Regions from separate parts of the Sulfitobacter sp. 1A13353 genome, predicted to be linked through region 1. Evidence: riboswitches for the same ligand, from Rfam matches in the RefSeq annotation. Region 1 holds a riboswitch; the other holds the start of a gene.

What was found. Region 1 has a riboswitch for cobalamin ahead of ACGYLO_RS02555 (CbtB-domain containing protein). Riboswitches for the same ligand answer to the same signal wherever they lie in the genome.
Region 2: another riboswitch for cobalamin. It lies ahead of ACGYLO_RS07375 (DUF1636 domain-containing protein); the one in region 1 lies ahead of ACGYLO_RS02555 (CbtB-domain containing protein).

The regions. Positions count from the first base shown of each region.
Region 1 covers NZ_JBIFFS010000001.1:518,927-529,982, forward strand. Annotated here, with positions in the region: gene ACGYLO_RS02515 (ABC transporter ATP-binding protein) at 1-888, shown strand, start outside; gene ACGYLO_RS02520 (ABC transporter permease subunit) at 891-1,766, shown strand; gene ACGYLO_RS02525 (ABC transporter permease) at 1,763-2,584, shown strand; gene ACGYLO_RS02530 (FAD-binding oxidoreductase) at 2,581-3,909, shown strand; gene ACGYLO_RS02535 (rhodanese-related sulfurtransferase) at 3,920-4,819, opposite strand; gene pncA (bifunctional nicotinamidase/pyrazinamidase) at 4,918-5,514, shown strand; gene pncB (nicotinate phosphoribosyltransferase) at 5,584-6,876, shown strand; gene ACGYLO_RS02550 (PAS domain-containing protein) at 6,880-7,890, opposite strand; cobalamin riboswitch at 8,056-8,273, shown strand; gene ACGYLO_RS02555 (CbtB-domain containing protein) at 8,307-8,477, shown strand; gene ACGYLO_RS02560 (CbtA family protein) at 8,690-9,373, shown strand; gene ACGYLO_RS02565 (hypothetical protein) at 9,385-9,897, shown strand; gene ACGYLO_RS02570 (DUF1636 domain-containing protein) at 9,970-10,344, shown strand; gene cobW (cobalamin biosynthesis protein CobW) at 10,341-11,056, shown strand, end outside.
Region 2 covers NZ_JBIFFS010000003.1:1,513-12,568, forward strand. Annotated here, with positions in the region: gene ACGYLO_RS07360 (FecCD family ABC transporter permease) at 1-55, opposite strand, end outside; gene ACGYLO_RS07365 (ABC transporter substrate-binding protein) at 100-1,044, opposite strand; gene ACGYLO_RS07370 (ABC transporter ATP-binding protein) at 1,059-1,841, opposite strand; gene ACGYLO_RS07375 (DUF1636 domain-containing protein) at 1,838-2,245, opposite strand; cobalamin riboswitch at 2,365-2,579, opposite strand; gene ACGYLO_RS07380 (GTP-binding protein) at 2,605-3,684, opposite strand; gene urtA (urea ABC transporter substrate-binding protein) at 4,039-5,325, shown strand; gene urtB (urea ABC transporter permease subunit UrtB) at 5,402-7,330, shown strand; gene urtC (urea ABC transporter permease subunit UrtC) at 7,334-8,515, shown strand; gene urtD (urea ABC transporter ATP-binding protein UrtD) at 8,512-9,267, shown strand; gene urtE (urea ABC transporter ATP-binding subunit UrtE) at 9,254-9,949, shown strand; gene aspS (aspartate--tRNA ligase) at 10,108-11,056, shown strand, end outside.

The sequences.
Region 1 (11,056 bases):
ATCGCCCCGGTGCCCCCGAACAAACGCGCGGTGAACATGATGTTCCAATCCTACGCGCTGTTTCCGCATCTCAGCATCTGGGACAACATCGCCTTCGGCCTGCGCCGCGACAAGATGGAGAAGGACGCCATCGCCGCCCGCGTGGCCGAGATGCTGAAGCTCACCCGGCTAGAGAAATTCGCCCGCCGCAAACCGCATCAGATCTCCGGCGGCCAACGGCAGCGTGTCGCGCTGGCGCGCTCGCTAGCCAAAGCGCCGAAGCTTCTGCTGCTTGATGAACCCTTGGGCGCGCTGGACAAGAAGCTGCGGCAAGACACCCAGTTCGAGCTGATGGACATCCAAGAATCCACCGGCACCACCTTTGTCATCGTGACCCACGACCAAGAAGAGGCGATGACCGTCGCCTCCCGCGTGGCGGTGATGGACGAGGGGCGCGTGATTCAAGTGGCCACCCCGGCCGAGATCTATGAAGCGCCGAATTCCGTCTATGTCGCTGACTTCATCGGTGACGTGAACATCATCGAAGCCAGCACCAAGGCCATTGGCCAAGATCAATACCATTTGAACTGGATCGAGGGGCAGCCGCCGCTGACCGCCACCTCTGCCGCGCCGTTCAGCGAGGGGCAGCAGGCCCATCTGGCAATCCGGCCCGAGAAAATCCGCATTTCGACCGAGCGGCCCGAGGATGCGCCTAATGCGCTACAGGGCAAAGTGCTCGACATCGCCTATTTGGGGAACCTTTCCACCTATCACGTCGAACTGCCCGGCGGCCAGGTGATCAAGGCGCAGACGGCCAACACTCGCCGCATCGCACGGCGTGACATCACATGGAAAGACCCGGTCTGGATTTCATGGAGCGCCACCGCAGGCGTTTTGTTGGCGCAATGAACATGCGTCGCTTCGCCCTGATCGCGGTCCCGTACCTCTGGCTGTTGGCGCTGTTTCTGGTGCCTTTCCTGATCGTTTTCAAAATCTCCCTGTCCGATACGGCACTGGCGATCCCGCCCTATACGCCGACGATCAAGGACGGCATCGGCGCCCTAATCGCCCAGTTGGATTTCGAGAATTTTACCTTCCTCGCCTCCGACGACCTTTATTGGAAAGCCTACCTTAGCTCCCTGCGCATCGCCGTTGTATCGACCGCGCTGACGCTCTTGGTCGGCTATCCCATCGCCTATGGCATGGCCCGCGCCCCCGAAGAGTGGCGCGCCACATTGATGATGTTGGTGATCCTGCCGTTCTGGACCTCCTTCCTGATCCGCGTCTATGCGTGGATGGGCATTCTCAGCAACGAAGGGCTGCTGAACCAACTCTTGATGGGGTTGGGTCTAACGGCAGAGCCTTTACAGATCCTTAATACCAATACGGCAGTCTACATCGGCATCGTCTATACCTACCTGCCGTTCATGATCCTGCCGATCTATGCCGCGCTGGACCGCTTGGACGAATCCCTGAATGAGGCGGCGGAGGATCTCGGCTGCTCGCGTTTGCAAGCCTTCTGGCTGGTGACGATCCCCTTGTCGCGCAACGGCATTGTGGCGGGCAGCTTCCTTGTCTTCATCCCTGCCTTGGGCGAATTCGTGATCCCCTCGCTTTTGGGCGGGTCGGGCACGCTGATGATCGGCAAGGTGCTGTGGGAGGAGTTTTTCAACAACCGCGACTGGCCGGTGGCGAGTGCGGTGGCGGTGATCCTGCTGCTGATCCTGATCATTCCGATCATCCTCTTCCAGCGCAACCAGCAGAAACAGGCGGAGGCCGAACAATGAAGCGGATGACATGGTTCAACGTGACCTCGCTCACGCTGGGGTTCGCCTTTCTTTACCTGCCGATGATCATTCTGGTGATCTACAGTTTCAACGCCTCGAAACTGGTGACGGTCTGGGCCGGATTCTCGACCCGCTGGTATGGCGAGCTTTTGCAAAACGAAGCCTTCCTGAATGCGGCTTGGGTCACGCTGAAGGTCGCGGTGATCTCATCCTCCATCGCCACGGTGCTGGGCACCATGGCGGCCTATGTGTTGGTGCGCGGCGGGCGGTTCATGGGGCGGACGTTATTCTCCGGCATGATCTACGCGCCGCTGGTGATGCCCGAGGTGATCACCGGCCTTTCGCTGCTCTTGCTCTTCATCGGCATTGGGCTGGACCGGGGCGTGCTGACCATCGTGCTGGCGCATACGACCTTTTCGATGTGCTATGTCTCGGTCGTCGTCTCCTCCCGGCTGGTGTCCTTCGACCGTTCGTTGGAGGAGGCCGCGCTCGACCTCGGTTCTTCCCCGTGGGAGGCCTTCCGCCTCGTGACCCTGCCGATCATCGCGCCTGCGGTGATCTCGGGCTGGCTTCTGGCCTTCACGCTCAGCCTCGATGATCTGGTCATTGCCTCCTTCACCGCCGGGCCATCGGCCACAACGCTGCCGATCAAGATCTTCAGCGCCGTGCGTTTGGGCGTCTCGCCCGAGATCAACGCGCTCTCGACGATCATGATCGCCATCGTGACCGTAGGGGTCATCACCGCATCGCTGGTCAGCAAACGCTCAAGCCTGCGCGCGCAGGAGGAAGCCCGCGCGGCGGAACGGCCCGCCGCATGAAGCGTATCTACGCGGATTTCGCCTATTCCGAAGCGCCGCGTGCGGGCTGCTGGTGGGACCAGACCCATGGCGCGCCGGAGCGGCCGGCGCTGCAGGGCGCGGCGCAGGCCGATGTGGTGATCATCGGCGGCGGTTTCACCGGCCTCAACGCCGCGCTGCATCTGGCGCAGGCCGGGGTTGGGGCCACGGTGCTAGAGGCCGAGCGCGTGGGCTTTGGCGCTTCGGGCCGCAACGGGGGCTTTTGCTGCTTGGGCGGCGGGATGCTGGACGACGCGGCGCTCGACCGGAAATTCGGGCGGACAGAGCGGCTTGGCTGGCGGCAGGCCGAGGTGGCAGCGATCCGACAGGTGGAGGATTTCATCGTCGCCCGCGGCATCAATGTCGATCGGCATTCCCAAGGGGAAACCCAGCTGGCCCACCGCCCGCGCGATTTCGAAGAGATGCGCGGCAGGCTGGCTTACTACGCAGAGAATTACGGCGTCACGGCCCGGCTGACCGAAAAGGCCGATCTGGCCGCCGAGGGGCTGAACGCAGGCTTCGAGGGCGCGATCACCGTGCCGATTGGCTTTGGAATAAACCCCCGCAAATATGTGACCGCCCTCGCGCAGGCCGCGGAAGAGGCGGGGGCCGCGATCTATCACAACAGCCCGGCCACCGGGGTGACAGGGCACGAGGGCGCGTTCGAGGTTACGACCCCGCAGGGCCGCATCCGGGCCGAGCGGGTGATCATAGCCACCAATGGCTATTCCTCCGAAGACCTGCCGACATGGCTGGCCGCGCGTTACATGCCGACGCAATCCAGCGTGATCGTGACCCGCCCGATGACCGAGGCCGAGCTTGCCGCTCAAGGTTGGACCAGCCAACAGGCCTGCTATGACAGCCGCCATCTGCTGCATTACTTCCGGCTGATGCCTGACAATCGTATGTTGTTCGGCGTGCGCGGCGGGCTGATGTCCAACCCCAATTCCGAGCGGCGCGCGCTGGCCCGGGCCCGCGCGGATTTCGAGGCGATGTTCCCCGCGTGGCGTCATGTTGAAACGCCGCATGGCTGGTCCGGCATGGTCTGTATCGCGCGCAATCGCATGCCCTTCGTGGGGCAGGTGCCGGATCAGCCGGGGATCTTCGCAGGGCTGTGCTACCACGGCAATGGGGTGGCGATGGGCAGCTATTCCGGTGCGCTCTTGGCTGATCTGGTTCGCGGCATAACGCCCGAGCGGCCCTATCCCGCCCCCATGCGCGCCCCGCTTGCACGGTTCGAACTGGGTCGTTTTCGCCGGGCGGTCATGCCCTTTGCCTATGCGGGCTTCGCGCTGTCGGATCGCTGAGGGGGGGCGGTCAGCCCTCTTCCCGCGCCGCGCGTTCCTTGGCCAGCGTGATCTGGCGCTGGCGTTCGCGGAACCGTTCCTTATCCTCTGCCGAGGTCTCATCCACACATTGATGACAGGACACCCCAGCCTCATAGGCGGGGTGCTGCGTGTCCTCGGGCAGGATCGGGCGGCGGCAGCCGTGGCAAAGCATATGCGGCCCCTCGCGCAGCCCATGGCCAACGCTGACGCGGTTGTCGAAGACGAAACAGTCGCCTTCCCATGTGCTTTCCTGTTCGGGCACCTCTTCGAGGTATTTCAGGATACCGCCTTTGAGGTGGAAGACATCCTCGACGCCCTGACCGATCAGGTAGTTGGTCGATTTCTCGCAACGGATGCCGCCGGTGCAGAACATCGCGATCTTCTTATTGTGGAAGCGGTCTTTGTTCGCTTCCCACCACGCGGGAAATTCACCAAAGCTCTCGGTCTCGGGGTCGACCGCGCCTTCAAAGGTGCCAATCGCCACTTCGTAGCTGTTGCGCGTGTCGATCACCGCCACATCGGGGGAGCGGATCAATTCGTTCCAATCCTTCGGGTCGACGTAATGGCCCACCTTGGCGCGGGGATCTACATCGGGCTGGCCCATCGTCACGATCTCGCGCTTGATGCGCACCTTCATCTTGCCGAAGGGCGGCTTGTCGCTGGTGGCCTCTTTCCACTCCAGATCCGCGCAGCCGGGCAGGGCGCGCAGATGGGCGATCACCGCGTCGATCCCGGCGCGCGGCCCGGCGATGGTGCCGTTTACCCCTTCGGGGGCCAACAGCAGCGTGCCCATGACCGATTGCGCCTCGCAAAGCGCCAAGAGCGCGGGTTTGAGCGCGGCGGGATCGTCGAAGCGGGTGAAGTGATATAGGGCGGCGATGGTATACATGAGCGTCAAATAAGCGCTTCGGCGGCAAAGCTCAATCCGGCGCGTGCCATTGACCTACCCCATCCGCCGCCCTACCCCTTTTGGTAAGGAGAATGCCCATGACCCATGCCCTGATCGTGATCGACGTTCAAAATGATTTCTGCCCCGGCGGCGCGCTGGAAGTGCCGCAGGGCGATGAGATTCTGCGCGGCATCAACGCGCTGATGCCCGAGTTTGACGCGGTGGTCCTGACGCAGGACTGGCATCCGGCGGTGCATTCGTCATTCGCGTCGTCGCATAGGAACAACGGGCCTTACGAGATCGTCACCATGCCCTATGGCCCGCAGGTGCTCTGGCCCGATCACTGCATCCAAGGCAGCATTGGCGCGCAGTTCCACCCCGAGCTGCAAACCGACCGCGCCGATCTGATCATCCGCAAGGGCTATAACCCCGACATCGACAGCTATTCAGCGTTTTTCGAGAATGACCACCGTACGCCCACGGGGCTCGAAGGCTACCTGCGCACACGCGGGATCGAGCGGCTGACCATGGTGGGGCTGGCGCTGGATTTCTGCGTGAACTTCTCGGCGGTGGACGCGGCGAAGCTGGGGTTCAAGGTCGATGTGCGCGAAGACCTGTGCCGCGCGATTGATCTGGACGGATCGCTTGCCAAAGCCCGCGAAGGCATGCGCGCGGCGGGGGTGACGCTGGCCTGATCCGCCGCTTTCCCCTTGCCCATCTGTCCGCCCCCTTGGCATGAAGGGGCACGCAATAAGGAACCTCCCATGGTCGACATCGCCACCCGCGTCTATAACCACAAGTGGAAAATCGACCCCATCGTGCGGTCGCTGATCGACACGGATTTCTACAAGCTCTTGATGTGCCAATCGGTGTTTCGCAACAAGCCGGACACGCAGGTCACCTTTAGCCTGATCAACCGCTCCACCCATATCCCGCTGGCCAAGCTGATCGACGAGGGGGAGTTGCGCGAGCAACTCGATCACATCCGCTCTCTCAGCCTCAGCCGGGGGGAGAGCACATGGCTGCGCGGCAATACCTTCTACGGCAAACGCCAGATGTTCCGCCCCGATTTCATGGAGTGGTTCGAAGGCATGCGCCTGCCGCCCTATCATCTGGAGCGGAAGGGCGATCAGTATGAGCTGACCTTTGAGGGCAAGTGGCATGAGGTCATGCTTTGGGAAATTCCCGCGCTGGCGGTGTTGATGGAGCTGCGCAGCCGTGCAGCGCTGGACCCGATGGGCAAGTTCGAGCTTCAGGTGCTTTACGCGCGCGCGATGACCCGCGTCTGGGAAAAGATCGAAGCGCTGCGCGAGGTGGATAACCTCTCGATCGCTGATTTCGGCACGCGGCGGCGGCATTCCTATCTCTGGCAGGATTGGTGCGTGCAGGCGATGCATGAGGGGCTGGGCGATGCTTTCACCGGCACCTCCAACTGTCGCATCGCCATGATGCGCGAGCTTGAGGCGATTGGCACCAACGCGCATGAGTTGCCCATGGTCTATGCGGCTTTAGCCGAAGATGACGCGGAGCTTGCCCGCGCGCCCTATGATGTGCTGTCGGATTGGCATGACGAGCACGAAGGTAACCTGCGGATCATCTTGCCCGATACCTACGGCACTAAGGGCTTTCTCGATCACGCGCCGGATTGGCTGGCGGGCTGGACCGGCATCCGCGTCGACAGCGGCGATCCGGCCACGGCGGCGCAGACGGCCATTGACTGGTGGCGCGCCCGCGGCGAGGACCCGACGACCAAGCGAGTGATCTTCAGCGATGGGCTGGATGTGGACAAGATCAAGGAGTTGCACGCGCAGTTTGCGGGCAAGGCCAAGGTCTCTTTCGGTTGGGGGACGCTGTTGACCAATGACTTCCGCGGGCTGGTGCCGAATGATGCGCTGGCACCCTTTAGTCTGGTCTGCAAAGCGGTCAGCGCCAACGGGCGGCCCACGGTCAAACTGTCGGACAACCCCAACAAGGCGATGGGTCCGGTGGATGAGATCGCGCGTTACAAGCGTGTTTTCGGGGTCGGAGAGCAGGCCGCGCAGCAGGTGATCGTCTGACGGTCAGCCTTCGCCAAGGGCGGCCACGGGGAACTCCGCCGTGGCAATCAACCCTTCGGGCTGCCAATCGTAGTGCAGGGTGCCACCGACCGCGCGGGTCAAGGACTGGATGATCCGCGAGCCGCTGTTGCGCGGAGACTTGATGACCTCCGGCCCGCCTGTTTCGCGCCAGACAAACCGCAGGCGGGCAGGCTCCTGAAGGATGGTGATATCGAGCGATACCCGCCCGGTATCGGAACTGAGCGAGCCGTGTTTCACCGCATTCGTCGCCAGCTCGTGCAAGGCCAGCGTCAGGGGGGAAACGAGGCGGTGCGAGATCAGCGGATTCGCCCCGGTGAGGTTGATCTGATCCTCGGTGGCCGAGGTATAGGCCCGCATGATCGGCCCCATCAGCGTCTCGAAATCCACCTCATGCTGGTCGCTGCGGCCAATCGTGTCGAAATGCGCCGCGCCCAAGGCGGCCAGCCGCTCGATCACCTTGTCGGCAAAGGCCGCGGGGCTCGGCTCCTCACGGGCGGTCAGGCGGACCATGGCGGTCATGACGTTGACGATATTGCGCAGCCGGTGCAGCAATTCGTCATCGGCCAATTGCCGGTGCTCCCGCTCCGCCCGGCGGCGTTCGGAAACGTCGAGTTGCGAGCCGAAGAAGTAGATCAGATTGCCATCTTCGTCATTGATCGGCCCCAGTTGCAGGGCGTTCAGGAAGCGGCTGCCATCCTTGCGGTAGTTCACGATCTCAACCGTGTCGACCCGGCGCGCCAGTAGGATTTCGCGCACCGCATCGACGCTTTCGCGCGTGGTTTCCGGGCCTTGCAGGAAGCGGCAGTTCTGGCCCACGATCTCATCCAAGCCATAGCCGGTCAGATCGGTGAAAGCGTCATTCACATAGACGATGGGGTTGTCCGGCAGGGTCGGGTCGGTGATGCACAGCGGCAGGCGGGCATAGCGCACGACCTTGCCTAGAACGTCTTCGGTCAGGGTCTGCCGAGCGGCGGAGACCGTGTTGTCGTTCATGAATTCCCGCCCTTTGATCAAAACTGGCCGTCAATGTGCCCTGCACGTGGCTTTTGGGTCAACCCGCATACTGGGGGTTGGGCCATATTTATCTACTAAATGCTGTATGCGCCATACGGTTCCGCGAGGTTCGATAAATGCGGCTTGTCAGGAAGGGCCTAAAATGCGTAATTGAGGGCGCTTGGTGTCCCGAAAAGCGCCTTCGAGTGTGGGACCGAAAAGGGAATTCAGTAAGGGGTCGCCCGACCCTGAAGCCGAAGCCGCCCCCGCGACTGTAAGCGGTAAGCCAATGCCCCTCGTGCCACTTGTCCTTTCGGACGGGGAAGGCGGGCAAAGGCCACGACCCGCGAGCCAGGAGACCTGCCAGGCAAATGAAACGCTAGATCCCGTCGGGTGTGACGGTAAGGAGATTGAAGATGACGACGATGATTAAGACCGCCGGTGCCACGCGCAGCAAACTCGTACCGGCGCTGTTTGCCGCCGTATTGGGTGTGGCTCTGATGGCGCTGACCGGCCATGTGCAGGCCGCAGCACTGCATGATGCCGCCCATGACGTGCGCCACGCGACAGGCTTTCCCTGCCACTAAGCGCCGCGTTCGGTATCACTGGGGTCCGGGCTGCCATGCCGCAGTCCGGCTGTCTGTGATTCTGCCATTTATCAATGCCTGCCTTTCGCTGTTTTGCCCGCGCCCGCCGTTCGCTGCGTCGGGAGGGCTTTGGCACATCTTGAGGCTGGCTGATGGCTCGGCCCGCGTTTCGCGCGGCGCTGAGTATCATTTCGCATCTAAGGATCATTGCGATGTTTTCACGTTTTCTGACTTCCGCCCTGTTTGCCGGGGCCTCTGCCGGCCTGTTGACCGGCCTGCTGCAACTCTATTTCGTGCAGCCCGTGCTGCTTCACGCCGAGCTTTATGAGACCGGCGCGCTGGTGCATTTCGGGGCCGACCCCGTCAGCGCGCACCCCGATTTGCCCGGTTTCGATGCCGTCCGCGATGGGTTGAGCCTGATCTTCACCATGCTGACCTATACCGCCTATGCGCTGATCCTTCTGGCCGCGATGAGCCTTGGCGAAGAGCGCGGCGCGGTAATCGATGGCCGCTGGGGCATCCTTTGGGGTGTCGCCGGTTTCGTGGCCTTCCACCTCGCGCCGGGGTTCAGCCTTGCGCCCGAAGTGCCCGGCGTCGCCGCCGCAGACATCACTGCGCGGCAGATCTGGTGGTTCGCCACCGCAGCGGCAGCGTTGGTAGCGCTTTGGCTGCTCGCCTTCGGCAAAGGCTGGGGCGCGTGGATCGGCGCGGCGGTTCTGCTGATGGCCCCCCATGTCGTCGGCGCACCCGAACCCGAAAGCTTCAGCGGCCCGGTACCGACAGAGATCGGCGCGCTCTTCGCCGCGCGTGCGCTTGGCATCGGCTTGGCCGCATGGGTGTTGCTGGGCAGTTTCGCCGGGTTCTTTTGGCAACGTGAAGGCGCGCAGAGCGCCTGAGGGAGGTCGAAATGGACAGATCACTGGCGCTTTTCGCCATTGGATTGGTCTTTGGCGGTGGCATCGGTTTTGCCATCGCCGCAAGCAACGGTGTGACCTTCGACGGCCATGACCACGGCGACCCTGCCGCCCATGGCGGCGGCGGGCATGTGGCCATGGATCACGGTGGCGCGGATCACGCGCGCATGCATGGCCAGCCCATCGCGCTGGCCGCCGAAGAGGCCCCCAGCCTTGCAATCCGCGTGACCCCCGACCCGATGTCAGGCCATAACCTTTTTGTTGAGACCGAAGGCTTCGCCTTTGCCCCCCAGAACGCCAGCGGCGAAAATCAACCGGGCGAGGGCCATGCCCATGTCTATGTCAACGGTGCCAAGATCGGGCGGCTTTATGGCCCGTGGCTGCATCTGGCTGACCTGCCCAAGGGCGAGGTCACGGTAGAGGTCACGCTTAACGCCAACGACCACCGCCCCTTGGCGGTGAACGGCGCGCCGATTACAGCCCGCGAGGTGCTGACAGTTGAATAATCGCACCGCCTCCCCTTTTCATGGCGGGCCGGAGCGCATACCCGGCACGCATAACTCGATGGGACAAGATCAATGAGCGCAACCCTACATGTCTGCAGGACCTGCCGCGCAGGCGAGGTGCTGGAGGAAGACGCCCCGCGCCCCGGTGCGCAGCTTCATGCCGCCCTCGACGCCGCAGGCGCGCCAGAGGGCGTGACCATCGTGCCAGTGCAATGTCTTTCCGCCTGTTCGCAGGGGGCCGCCGTGGCGCTGTCTGCGCCGGGCAAATGGTCCTATGTCTATGGCCGCTTGACCAAGGAAGACGCCGCCGACATCCTTGCCGGAGCCGCCGCCTATGCCGCCACCCAAGACGGGCTGGTGCCATGGCGCGAACGCCCGGTCATCTTTCGCAAGCAAAGCCTTGCGCGTATCCCCCCTTTGACCCTGCCGCAGGAGCCTACCGCATGAGCGATCTCGCCAAAATTCCCGTTACCGTCATCACCGGCTTTCTCGGCGCTGGTAAAACCACGCTCATCCGCCATTTGATGACCAATGCAGGCGGGCGCCGCCTTGCGGTTCTGGTCAATGAGTTCGGCACCGTGGGGGTGGATGGGGACATCCTGAAATCCTGCGCCATCGACGACTGCCCGGCGGAGAATATCGTCGAGCTGGCCAATGGCTGCATCTGTTGCACCGTGGCCGATGATTTCATCCCCACCATCGAAGCGTTGATGGCCCTGCCGACGCGCCCCGATCACATCCTGATCGAAACCTCTGGGCTGGCCCTGCCAAAACCGCTGCTCAAGGCCTTCGACTGGCCCGCGATCCGGTCCAAGATCACCGTCGACGGCGTCATCGCGCTGGCCGATGCCGAGGCCGTGGCCGCTGGCACTTTCGCCGCCGATGTCGCCGCCGTGGACGCGCAGCGTCTGGCCGACGACAGCCTCGACCACGAAACGCCGCTCTCCGAAGTGTTCGAAGATCAGATTTCCTGCGCCGATATCGTGCTGATGTCCAAGGCCGATCTGGCCGGTCCCGATGGCCTCGCCAAAGCCCGCAAGGTGATCGAAGAGGAAAGCCCGCGTGAGATTCCGATCCTTGAGATGACCGAAGGCGTGATCGACCCCAAGGTCGTGCTGGGCCTCAACGCCGCCGCCGAAGACGACCTCGCCGCGCGCCC
Region 2 (11,056 bases), on a different contig from region 1:
CAATCGACAGCGATGCCAGCAGGATTGCGATGCCGAACAGGCAAGTGATCCACACCCCCCGCGTGGGTTTCCGAGGCGCTATCGATCGCGGTTTAAACGTCATGAATGCTCACTGCCCCGAAACGCGGTGGCGAGGGTTTTGACCGCTTCGATGTTGCGCGGGCCGGGTGTGGCCTCGACATATTCCAGCACGACGAAACGGTCGTTGCGCACGGCATCGATGTCGGCGAAGGCGGGGTTCTCCATCATGAAAGCGCGCTTTTGATCGGCGGTGACTTCGCCATAATTGACGATCACGATGACTTCGGGATCGCGCGCGACCACGGCCTCCCAACCGACGGTGGCCCAGCTTTTCTCAAGGTCGTTCATGATGTTCGTGCCCCCCGCGGCCTCGATCAAGGCGTTTGGCATGGCATAGGCCCCGGCGGTGAAGGGCACATCTTCGCCGCTGTCATAGACAAAGACGCGGGGGGCGGTCTCAAGCGGGGGCAGCGCCGCTAGGAATGCGTCGAGTTCAGCTTGGTAGCCTTCGATCAAACTTTCCGCGCGATCCGAGACGTCGAAGATCGTGCCGAGATTGCGCATGTCGTTATACATATCCTCCATCGAGGATGGGGCTTTTTGACCGATATGGATGCAGCTTTCGGTGAGTTCATAGACTTGAATGCCGAAGGGGGCGAGCGTTTCTGGCGTCACTTCGCCGCCGACCTTCATGCCGTAGTTCCAACCGGCAAAGAAGAAGTCTGCATCCGCCCCGATCAGCACCTCCCGCGAGGGGTATTTCGACGACAGTTCCGGCAGCGCTGCGACACCTGCGGTCATCTCTTGGTCCAGTTTGTTCCAGCCCGAGATGCCGGTATAGCCCACCATGCGGTCTGCGAGGCCGAGCACCAGCATCATCTCAAGCAGGTTCACGTCATTGGCGACCGCGGCTTGGGGTGGGTGATCGAAGGTGACTTCGCGGTCGCAGCTTTGCACGGTGGTCTGGGCGAAGGCCGATCCGGCGATCATCAGGGCGGCGAGAGTGGTGAGAGTAAGTTTCATAAGAGTTTTCCGTTTCAATCTGGAAGGGCAAAAGAGAAATGCGCCGCGCCGCTGGGGGTGAGCCGCTCGCGCTGCGCGTCGACGCGAAATGTTCTTGAGACGAGATCATCGGTCAGAACCGTATTTGGCGGGCCGAAGCCCTGCGGATAGCCGTCTTTCAGCACCAGCACCTCGTCACAGATGCCATCGGCCATATTGAGATCATGAAGCGAGACGACGATGGTCATGTTCAATCCGCGGATCAGGGACACGATTTCAAGCTGGTGGCGTATATCGAGGTGGTTGGTCGGCTCATCCAGGACCAAGACCTGCGGCTCCTGCGCCAAGGCGCGGGCGACCATGACGCGCTGCCTTTCCCCGCCCGAAAGGGTGCCGACATCGCGGTGGGCGAGGGGGTGCAGGCTGAGCCGGTCCAAGACGCGGTCGATGATCTGCTCGTCCTTGCGGCTGGATGACGAAAACGCCGCGCGATGAGGCGTGCGGCCAAGGCGGACGATCTCCAAGACCGTCAGCCCAAAGGACGGCGTCTGTTCTTGCAAGACAGCGGCGATGCGCCGCGCGGCGGCACGGGCGGAGAGGGACCAAATATCCTGCCCGCCCACATGGATCGATCCCGTTTGGGGCGGTTGAAAACGGTAGAGCAGACGTAAAAGGGTGGATTTGCCCGCGCCATTCGGCCCCAACACGCCCAGAACGCCGCCCGCTGCGACGGTAAAGGACGTAGGGTGCAGAACCGGCTGGCCCGATTTTCCCGGCGCCCAGCTTACATCCTTTACTGCAAGGTCGGCGGCTCTCATGAGACGCGCAGGTGGCTGGGTTTCAGCTCGATCATCGCCGCGGGCACCCGCGCAAGGGTGGATTTGCGCAGTTTGCCGGGGCGGTCCAGCGAAGAGCACCAGCCGTCATTCAATGTGGCATAACGCTGGGCGAAGGCCACAAGGTCGTCGATGTCTTCGTCAGGGTCGATGTCGCCAAAGAGGTAGGTCGCCTTTTTGCTGGCGTGATAGGCCACCGTGCAGGGGCGGTCGCAGCCCGCCATACAGGCCACGCCCGCGATCTCGAAACCCTCAGGGATCGCCGCGCCGGCTGCCGCGATTGCGGCGCTCAGCCTCTGGATTAGGTCAAAGCCCGGCCGGCAATCCTTGCCCTTGTGTTTGCATGAGGTGCAAACCGTAATCCTGTGGTTTTGATGCGTATCCATGTCGCCCTCCGCGATCGCGCGGGGGATCGAGCAGCCATGTTCTACAGCAAGGGAGTTTCCCTGTCGCCATCATGTTCTCCTAACCAGACACCCCGTCTGGGTTGAGTTGCAATTACGGCCCTCTCGGTGCCGGTGATGGCAGGTCTCCTGACTCGCGGATCGACGCTCGCCCGAACCTTCCCAAGCCTAAAGCTCAGTGGTTTTGCCGGGGTCGCTCACCGCTCACAGTTGCGGGGGCAGTTACGGTTTCGGCGCGCGCTGCTTGCCTTACCGTATTCCCTTTTCATCCCAGACGCCGCTGCGGCGGCTGGAAACCATCGCCATGATCTGTGGCCGAAGAGCCATGCCGGGTCAAGCTGCTATCCCGCCTGTCGCTCCGGCCCATCGCGCCGGGCGCGTAGCATATCGAGGCTCCGGTTCAGTTCGGGGTTGGTCATATCGCGGGCGATGACGACAATGCGGGACTGCCGGTCGTCCTTTGGCCAGTCGCGCAGGGGGACGGGCGGATCGAAAAGATGCTGCACGCCGTGAAAGACAAAGGGGATGGGGACGTCTTCCAGATGCACGATGCCTTTGACCCGCAAAAGATCGGACCCGCGCAGCCTGACCAGCGTGTCGAGCCAAAGGTCGAAAGCCTCGGCCGGGATCGGTGCGTCTAGAACGATGGAGGCCGACCCGATCCGCGCATCATGTTGGTGGGTTTGCATCATGGGGGCGGATGCCGTGGGCGCGGCGAAGCCCGAGAGGTTGTCAAGCGGATCGGACTTTTCGACGGGCGTGAGCCATTCCATAACGTTGCTCGCATCAACCGCCCGCCGCATACCGCTGAGCCCCCAGAGCGATGCAACCGGGATAAGCCCGCGTTCGGCCTTGATGATGCGCGCCGTTTGATTGAGGTCGCGCAGCCTGCCTTCAAAGGCGGCAAGCGCTTGCTGGGTCACCAAGTCGGATTTGCTGAGCACCAGCAGATCGGCCATCGCCACCTGCGAGACGGCTTCGAACTGCTGATCCAGCGTGTCCGGCCCATTCGCGGCATCGACGACCGTCACAACCCCGTCCACGCGGAATTTGCGGGCCAGATAGGGATCGGCCAAAAAGGTCTGGAGAATGGGGCCGGGATCGGCCAGCCCCGTCGTCTCGATCACAACGCGGTCGAATTGCACGCGCCACGTCTGCCTGCGGCGCTTGAGGTCTTGCAGCGTCCGCGACAGATCCCCCCTGATCGAGCAGCACAGACAGCCCGATTGCATGAGAATGACCTCTTCGTCGGCGGTTTCGATCAGATCGTGGTCAAGCCCGGCCTCGCCGAATTCATTCACGACGACTGCGATTTTGGGAGCCTCTTCGCTTGCGACGATGTGATTGAGCAGCGTGGTTTTCCCCGCGCCGAGGAAGCCGGTCAGCAGGGTGACGGGAATGCGTTTGTCGGTGGCGGGCATGGTTTGCGGGCTCTGCTATGGATTATTTCAGAAACGTTATAACATCACAATATGAGGTGCAACCCGTAGGCCGGTGCCCCGAGCTTGCCAAATCCATGCGCTCAGCGCCTAAATTTTGGCAGGTCCACCTCAAACCGCCCAATCGAAGGGCGTTGTTGCTGCGCCGCAGAAAGCGACCTTGGGTTAGGGCTTGTTCCAACGCGCCCTGAAATTGAGGCTGCAGAGGCCTCGCTATGGGGCGGCGCCAAGGGAGTTGTCCGGCAAGGGGGCATCCGCGCGCGATAACAATAAACGCTGTGTGGAAGAGGCATCATCGCGTCTTTGCTTTTCCGCACACCAAACGGGGATACCGTCATGAAATTTTCCACCAAACGCACAGTCACGGCGACCGCTGCCCTTCTGCTCGCAGGTTCAGCCGCCGCTGCAGCCTGCGACGATCCGATCAAGGTTGGCGTGCTGCACTCCCTCTCGGGGACGATGGCCATTTCCGAGACGACATTGAAAGACACGATGGAGCTTTTGATCGCGCAGCAGAACGCCGCGGGCGGCTTGCTGGGATGTGAGATCGAAGCGGTCGTCGTTGACCCGGCTTCCGACTGGCCGCTGTTCGCAGAAAAGGCGCGTGAGCTTCTCACCGTCTCGGAGGTGGATGTCATCTTTGGCTCTTGGACCTCGGTCTCGCGCAAATCCGCGCTGCCCGTTCTGGAAGAGCTGAACGGCCTGATGTTCTACCCCGTCCAATATGAGGGCGAGGAAAGCTCGCGCAATGTGTTCTACACCGGTGCGGCCCCGAACCAGCAGGCGATTCCGGCCACCGATTATTTCCTTGAGGAACTGGGCGTCGAGAAATTCGCGCTGCTGGGCACTGACTATGTCTATCCCAGAACCACCAACAACATTCTTGAGCAATATCTGCTGGATAAGGGCATTCCCGAAGAGAACATCTTCGTCAACTATACGCCTTTCGGCCATTCCGACTGGTCCACGATCGTGTCGGATGTAGTCGAACTGGGCGCGGATGGCTCGCAGGTGGGCGTGATCTCAACCATCAATGGCGATGCGAATATCGGCTTCTACAAAGAACTGGCCGCGGCGGGCATCTCTGCCGATGACATTCCGGTCGTCGCCTTCTCGGTCGGGGAAGAAGAGCTTTCGGGCCTCGATACCGCTGACCTCGTGGGCCATCTCGCGGCTTGGAACTACTTCCAATCGGCTGAATCCGAGCAAAATGACGAATGGGTCGCCGCTTGGAAAGAGGCGATGGGCGAAGACCGGGTAACCAATGACCCGATGGAGGCGCATTACATCGGCTTCAACATGTGGGTAAACGCGGTCACCGAAGCGGGCACCACCGATGTGGATGCGGTGCGTGTGGCGATGTATGGGCAGGAATTCCCGAACCTCACCGGCGGGACAGCTGTCATGCTGCCCAATCACCACCTCGCCAAGCCTGTGTTGATCGGTGAAATCACCGAAGACGGCCAATTCGACATCATCAGCCAGACCGAAGAAGTGCCGGGCGATGCATGGACGGATTTCCTGCCTGAATCGGCGGTTCTGGTCTCCGACTGGAAAGACCTCGAATGCGGCATGTACAACAAAGAGACCGAGACCTGCGTTCAGTTGACTTCGAACTACTGAACCCAAGCGCCGGGCGCGTTTTCAGCCGTGCCCGGCATCCGTTTTGACCACTCCCTCTCCGAAAGCCCCATACCTCATGGTTCGAATGCTGCTCAGCCTGATGTGCTTGCTGGCCTCTGTCGGTTTTGCATCCGCTCAGGACCTCCAGTCCCTTTTGCAGACCCACGAAGCAGAGGTGATCAAACCCTCGCGTAAATCGGTCGGTGTCCTATTGGACGATCTGGTGGCCTCGGGCCTGCCGCAGGTGCCAGCCTTTCTGGAGCAATGGGCCGAGCGGAACGTCTGGCAAGACGATACCTCGGGCCTGTTCTACTTTGGGGCCGAGGCGGATGATACGCTCGCGCTGCGCGACATAGATACGGGCGAAGAGGCCACTGCGCCCTCGGATGGGTTCAGCCAATTGCGCCCCAATGGCGGCGTGCGGCGGGTCATCGGCACGGCCTTGGTGCAGTTTCAACTGTCCGATCCCGATCCTGCGCGCCGCCGCGCCGCGCTTGAAAGCATCGCGCGCCGCAGCGATGCCAGCCAGCTTGGCCCGCTCGTGGCCTCACTTGATGGAGAGGATGATCCCGCCCTGCGCGCCCGGAAGGCGCAATTGGCCAATTTCCTGACCGCGCGCTTTGGGCAGGCGGCTGATGAGCGCATTCGCGCGATTGAAAGCCTTTCCTCTGACACCTCCCTCGAAGCGCGGGCGGTGCTGAGCCAGATCCTCTCGGCCAAGACCGGCGTGGCCGAACAGCAGCCCGAGGGCAACATCGCCCGCATTCTTGATCCAATGGCAGCACCCTTAGCAAGCTATGAGACGCTGGTGGAGGCGGGCCTCGCCCCTGGGATCGTGCCACACGGCGAGATACGCGCGGCGCTGGAAGCCAAGATCGTCGATGGCCGCGTGGGCGGCGTCCCTCTGGCGCAATTGGATGACCCGGCGCGCCGGGTGGATGCCTATCGCGCGCTTGCCGAGGTAGGCAGCGTGCCGCCTCTGGTGACGCAGGATGATATCGATACCGCTCTGCAGAACGCGGTCTTCTATGAGCGCTACGCAGAGGAGGACGCCGCGATCACCGACGCGGCCCGCGCCACGCTCGACGCGGTCGAAACGCGGGTTGGCTGGGCGCAGACGTTGGATTTGACACTCGACGGTCTTTCGCTGGCCTCGATCTATTTCCTCGCCGCGATTGGGCTCGCGATCACCTTTGGGCAGATGGGGGTCATCAATATGGCCCATGGCGAGTTCATCATGATGGGCGCCTATACGGGCTATGTCGTGCAACTCGTCATCCCCGACTACACGATGTCGCTTCTGATCGCGCTGCCGCTGGCCTTTGCCGTGACCTTTGGCGCGGGCGTCGCGATGGAGCGGCTGGTGATCCGCCATCTCTACCATCGCCCGCTTGAAACCCTCTTGGCGACCTTCGGCATCTCGATCGCCCTGCAGCAGATCGCCAAGAACATCTTTGGCACGCAGGCCCGCCCGCTGACATCGCCCGAATGGCTGCGCGGGGCGCTGGTGATTTCGGATGTGGTTCAGATCAGTTTCATCCGCATCGCCATTTTCGTGCTGGCGCTGATCTTTCTGTTCTTGCTGCTGTATATTCTCAAGCGTACGCGCCTTGGCTTGGAGGTGCGCGCGGTGACGCAGAACCCCGGCATGGCGGCCTCAATGGGGATCAACCCGGACCGCATCAACATGATGACCTTCGGGCTGGGCTCCGGCATCGCCGGGGTCGCGGGCGTCGGCATCGGGCTTTATGCGCAGGTCACCTCCGAGATGGGCACGAATTACATCGTGCAAAGCTTCATGACCGTCGTGGTGGGCGGTGTCGGGTCGGTCTTCGGCACGCTGGCGGGCGCCGGTCTGATCGGTTTCCTGCAAAAGGGGATCGAGTGGTTGAACCCCTCCAATACGCTGGCGGCCCAGACCTACATGATCCTTTTCATCATCCTGTTCATTCAATTCCGGCCCAAGGGCATTGTCGCCCCCAAAGGCCGGGCAGCGGCGGATTGAGCCATGACCCAGACGCACAGCCAACGCAGTTCCTTCATCGGGCGCAATCCTTCGGTTCTCTACTTCCTCGCCGCGCTGGGCCTGTTCACGGCCCTTGTCACGGTGATGTCCGAAGCGGTGGGCACCGGGCTTGTCTCGACCTCTTTCGTCAAGACGCTGGGCAAAACCCTTTGCCTGTGCCTCGTGGCCATCGCGATGGATGTGGTCTGGGGCTATTGCGGTATCCTCAGCCTTGGGCATTTCGCCTTTTTCGGGATCGGGGGCTACGCCATCGGGATGTGGCTCATGTATGCGCGCACCGAAATCATCGTGGCCGACAGCCTCGCCGGTCAGACCATCCCGCCCACGCCGCAGGAGATATCGGACGCCATCGGAAACCAGATTTTCGGCGTTGTCGGCTCATCCGACTTTCCGCTGATCTGGGCCTTTGCGGACAGTCTGTGGATTCAATTGGCCTTCGTCGTGCTGATCCCCGGCGCGCTGGCGCTGATCTTTGGCTGGCTTGCGTTCCGCAGCCGCGTCAATGGGGTCTACCTGTCGATCCTAACCCAAGCGATGACACTGGCGCTGGCGCTTTACCTCTTCCAGAACGACAGCGGGCTGCGGGGCAACAACGGCCTGTCGGGCCTGCAAAACATCCCCGGCTTCGCCGACAGCGGGCAAGACATGGTGTCCATCGTCTTCTTCCTCGCCTCCGCCTTGGCGCTCGCATTGGGCTATCTGTTCTTCGCTTGGATCACCGACAGCAAGCTGGGCAATATCATCCAAGCCATCCGCGACGATGAATCGCGCGTCCGCTTCCTCGGCTATCATGTGGAAAGCTATAAGCTCTTCGTCTTTACCATCACCGCCATCGTCGCAGGCATCGCAGGCGCGCTCTATTACCCTCAGGCGGGCATCATCAACCCGGCTGAGATCGCGCCCATCGCCTCGATCTATCTCGCGGTCTGGGTCGCCATTGGCGGGCGAGGCCGGCTTTACGGGGCGGTCATCGGGGCGGCGGTGGTCTCGCTCCTGTCCAGTTGGTTCACGGGGGGCGGCGCGCCCAGCATCGATCTGGGGGTCTATACGATCCATTGGGTCGACTGGTGGCTGGTGCTGCTTGGCCTGAGCTTCGTACTTATCACGCTGTTTGCGCCCAAGGGCATCGGCGGCCTCTTTGACAAACTGGTGCGCAAGTCATGACTTCTCTTTTGGAAATGTCCGGAATCTCGAAATCCTTTGACGGATTTCAGGCGATCAAGAACCTCAGCCTCCAGATCGGGGAGCCGGAGTTGCGCGCCGTCATCGGCCCCAATGGGGCGGGCAAAACCACCTTCATGGATATCATCACCGGCAAGACGAAGCCGGATGAGGGCTATATTCGTTTCGGCGAAGACAGCCGCTCGCTCATCGGCCTGTCGGAAAACCAGATCGCCATGCTGGGGATCGGGCGGAAGTTTCAAAAGCCCACGGTTTTCGAGGCGCAAAGCGTGCGCGAAAACCTTGCCATGGCGCTCAAGAACCCGCGGGGCACCTTCTCGGTCTTGTTCTATCGCAAGAGTGCCGAGGGGGCGGCGCGGCTGGAACAGATCGCCGATGAGATCAACCTGACCGCCCATCTCTTCCGCCCTGCCGGAGAGTTGAGCCACGGGCAAAAACAATGGCTGGAGATCGGGATGCTGCTTGCGCAATCGCCGCGCCTGCTGCTGGTGGATGAGCCCGCCGCGGGCATGACCGCGCATGAGCGCGAGCACACCACCGACATCCTGAAGAGGGCGGCCGAGACCCGCGCGGTTATCGTGGTGGAGCATGATATGGAGTTCGTGCGGCGGCTGAACTGCAAGGTGACCGTATTGCACGAAGGATCGGTGCTCGCCGAAGGGTCACTGGATCATGTGACCAACAATCAGACTGTAATTGACGTTTATTTGGGGCGCACCGATGCTGGAGATTGAGAACCTGAGCCTGAAATACGGGCAATCCCAAATCCTGCACGAAATCACGTTGAACGCGCCCGTGGGGCAGGTGACCTGCGTGACCGGCACGAACGGGGTCGGTAAGACCAGCCTGCTGAAGGCCATCGCCGGGCGGCACCCTTTTTCGGGCGGGCGGATCAGGCTTAATGGGGAGGAGTTGCAGCCGGGACGTGCGGCACTCTCGGCCAAGGCGGGCGTCGGATATGTGCCGCAGGGGCGTGAGATTTTTCCACTGATGCCTGTGCAAGAGAACCTTGAGACGGGCTTTGCCTGCCTGCCCAAGTCCGAGCGCAGGATCCCGGACGACATTTTCGATCTCTTCCCCGTCCTCGCTGAGATGAAGACCCGGCGCGGGGGCGACCTTTCGGGCGGGCAACAACAGCAGCTTTCCATTGCCCGCGCACTCATCGCGCGGCCCAGCGTGCTGCTGTTGGACGAACCCACCGAGGGGATTCAGCCCAATATCATCCAGATGATTGGCCGCACGATCCGGCTTCTGCGGGATCGGGGGGAGTTGGCCATCGTGCTGGTCGAGCAGAACTTCGATTTTGCCTATAACAACGCGGATCATTTCCACGTCATGCAGCGTGGCCGGATCACCCAATCGATCCCAAAGTCCGAAGCGAAACGAGAGCAGCTTTTGGATGCGCTTGCGCTCTAGCTGACCCCTCAAAACGGGATCGCGCAGGACTCCGGATGGGGGTTTAGGCGCGGAAACCTCCTATTATTGTGGGGGCGCGTGGCAGCAAAGTCTTGACTTCCCGACCGTCAAACGGTGTACCTGCGCGAAACCTGAAATAGCCCTAGGAAGGGACCATCATGCACGCCTATCGCAGCCATACCTGTGCCGATCTGAGCCTTGAGAACAAGGGTGACACCGTGCGCCTGTCCGGCTGGGTGCACCGGGTGCGGGACCACGGCGGTGTGCTGTTTTTGGACCTGCGCGACCATTACGGGATCACTCAGGTCATCTGCGACCCTGACAGCCCGGCCTTCGCCGAGATGGAAAAGGTCCGTGCGGAATGGTGCGTGCGCATTGATGGCACCGTAAAGGCGCGGGACGAGAGCCTTGTGAACCCCAAGTTGCCCACGGGCGAGATCGAAGTCTACGCGCGCGACATCGAAATCTTGGGTTCTGCCGCGGAACTGCCGCTTCAGGTCTTCGGCGATCAGGAATACCCCGAGGAGACGCGTCTGCGCTATCGCTACCTCGACCTGCGCCGGGAGAAGATGCAAAAGAACATGGCGCTGCGCTCTGACGTGGTGGCCTCGATCCGCAAGCGCATGTGGGATCAGAACTTCCGCGAGTTCCAGACGCCGATCATCACCGCCTCCTCCCCCGAGGGCGCGCGCGACTTCCTCGTGCCGTCGCGTCTGCATCCGGGCAAGTTCTACGCCCTGCCGCAGGCGCCGCAGCAGTTCAAACAGCTGCTCATGGTCTCGGGCTTTGACAAATACTTCCAGATCGCGCCCTGCTTCCGCGACGAAGACCCGCGCGCCGACCGCTCGCCCACCGATTTTTACCAGCTCGACATGGAGATGTCCTTTGTCACGCAGCAGGACGTCTTCGACACGATCCAGCCGGTGATCGCAGGCATCTTCGAAGAGTTCGGCGGCGGCAAGAAGGTCGACGAGACTTGGGAGCAGATTTCCTATAAGGATGCCGCGCTGTGGTATGGCTCCGACAAGCCCGACCTGCGCAATCCGATCAAGATGCAGGTGGTGAGCGAGCACTTCCGCGATTCCGGCTTCGCGATCTTTGCCAAGC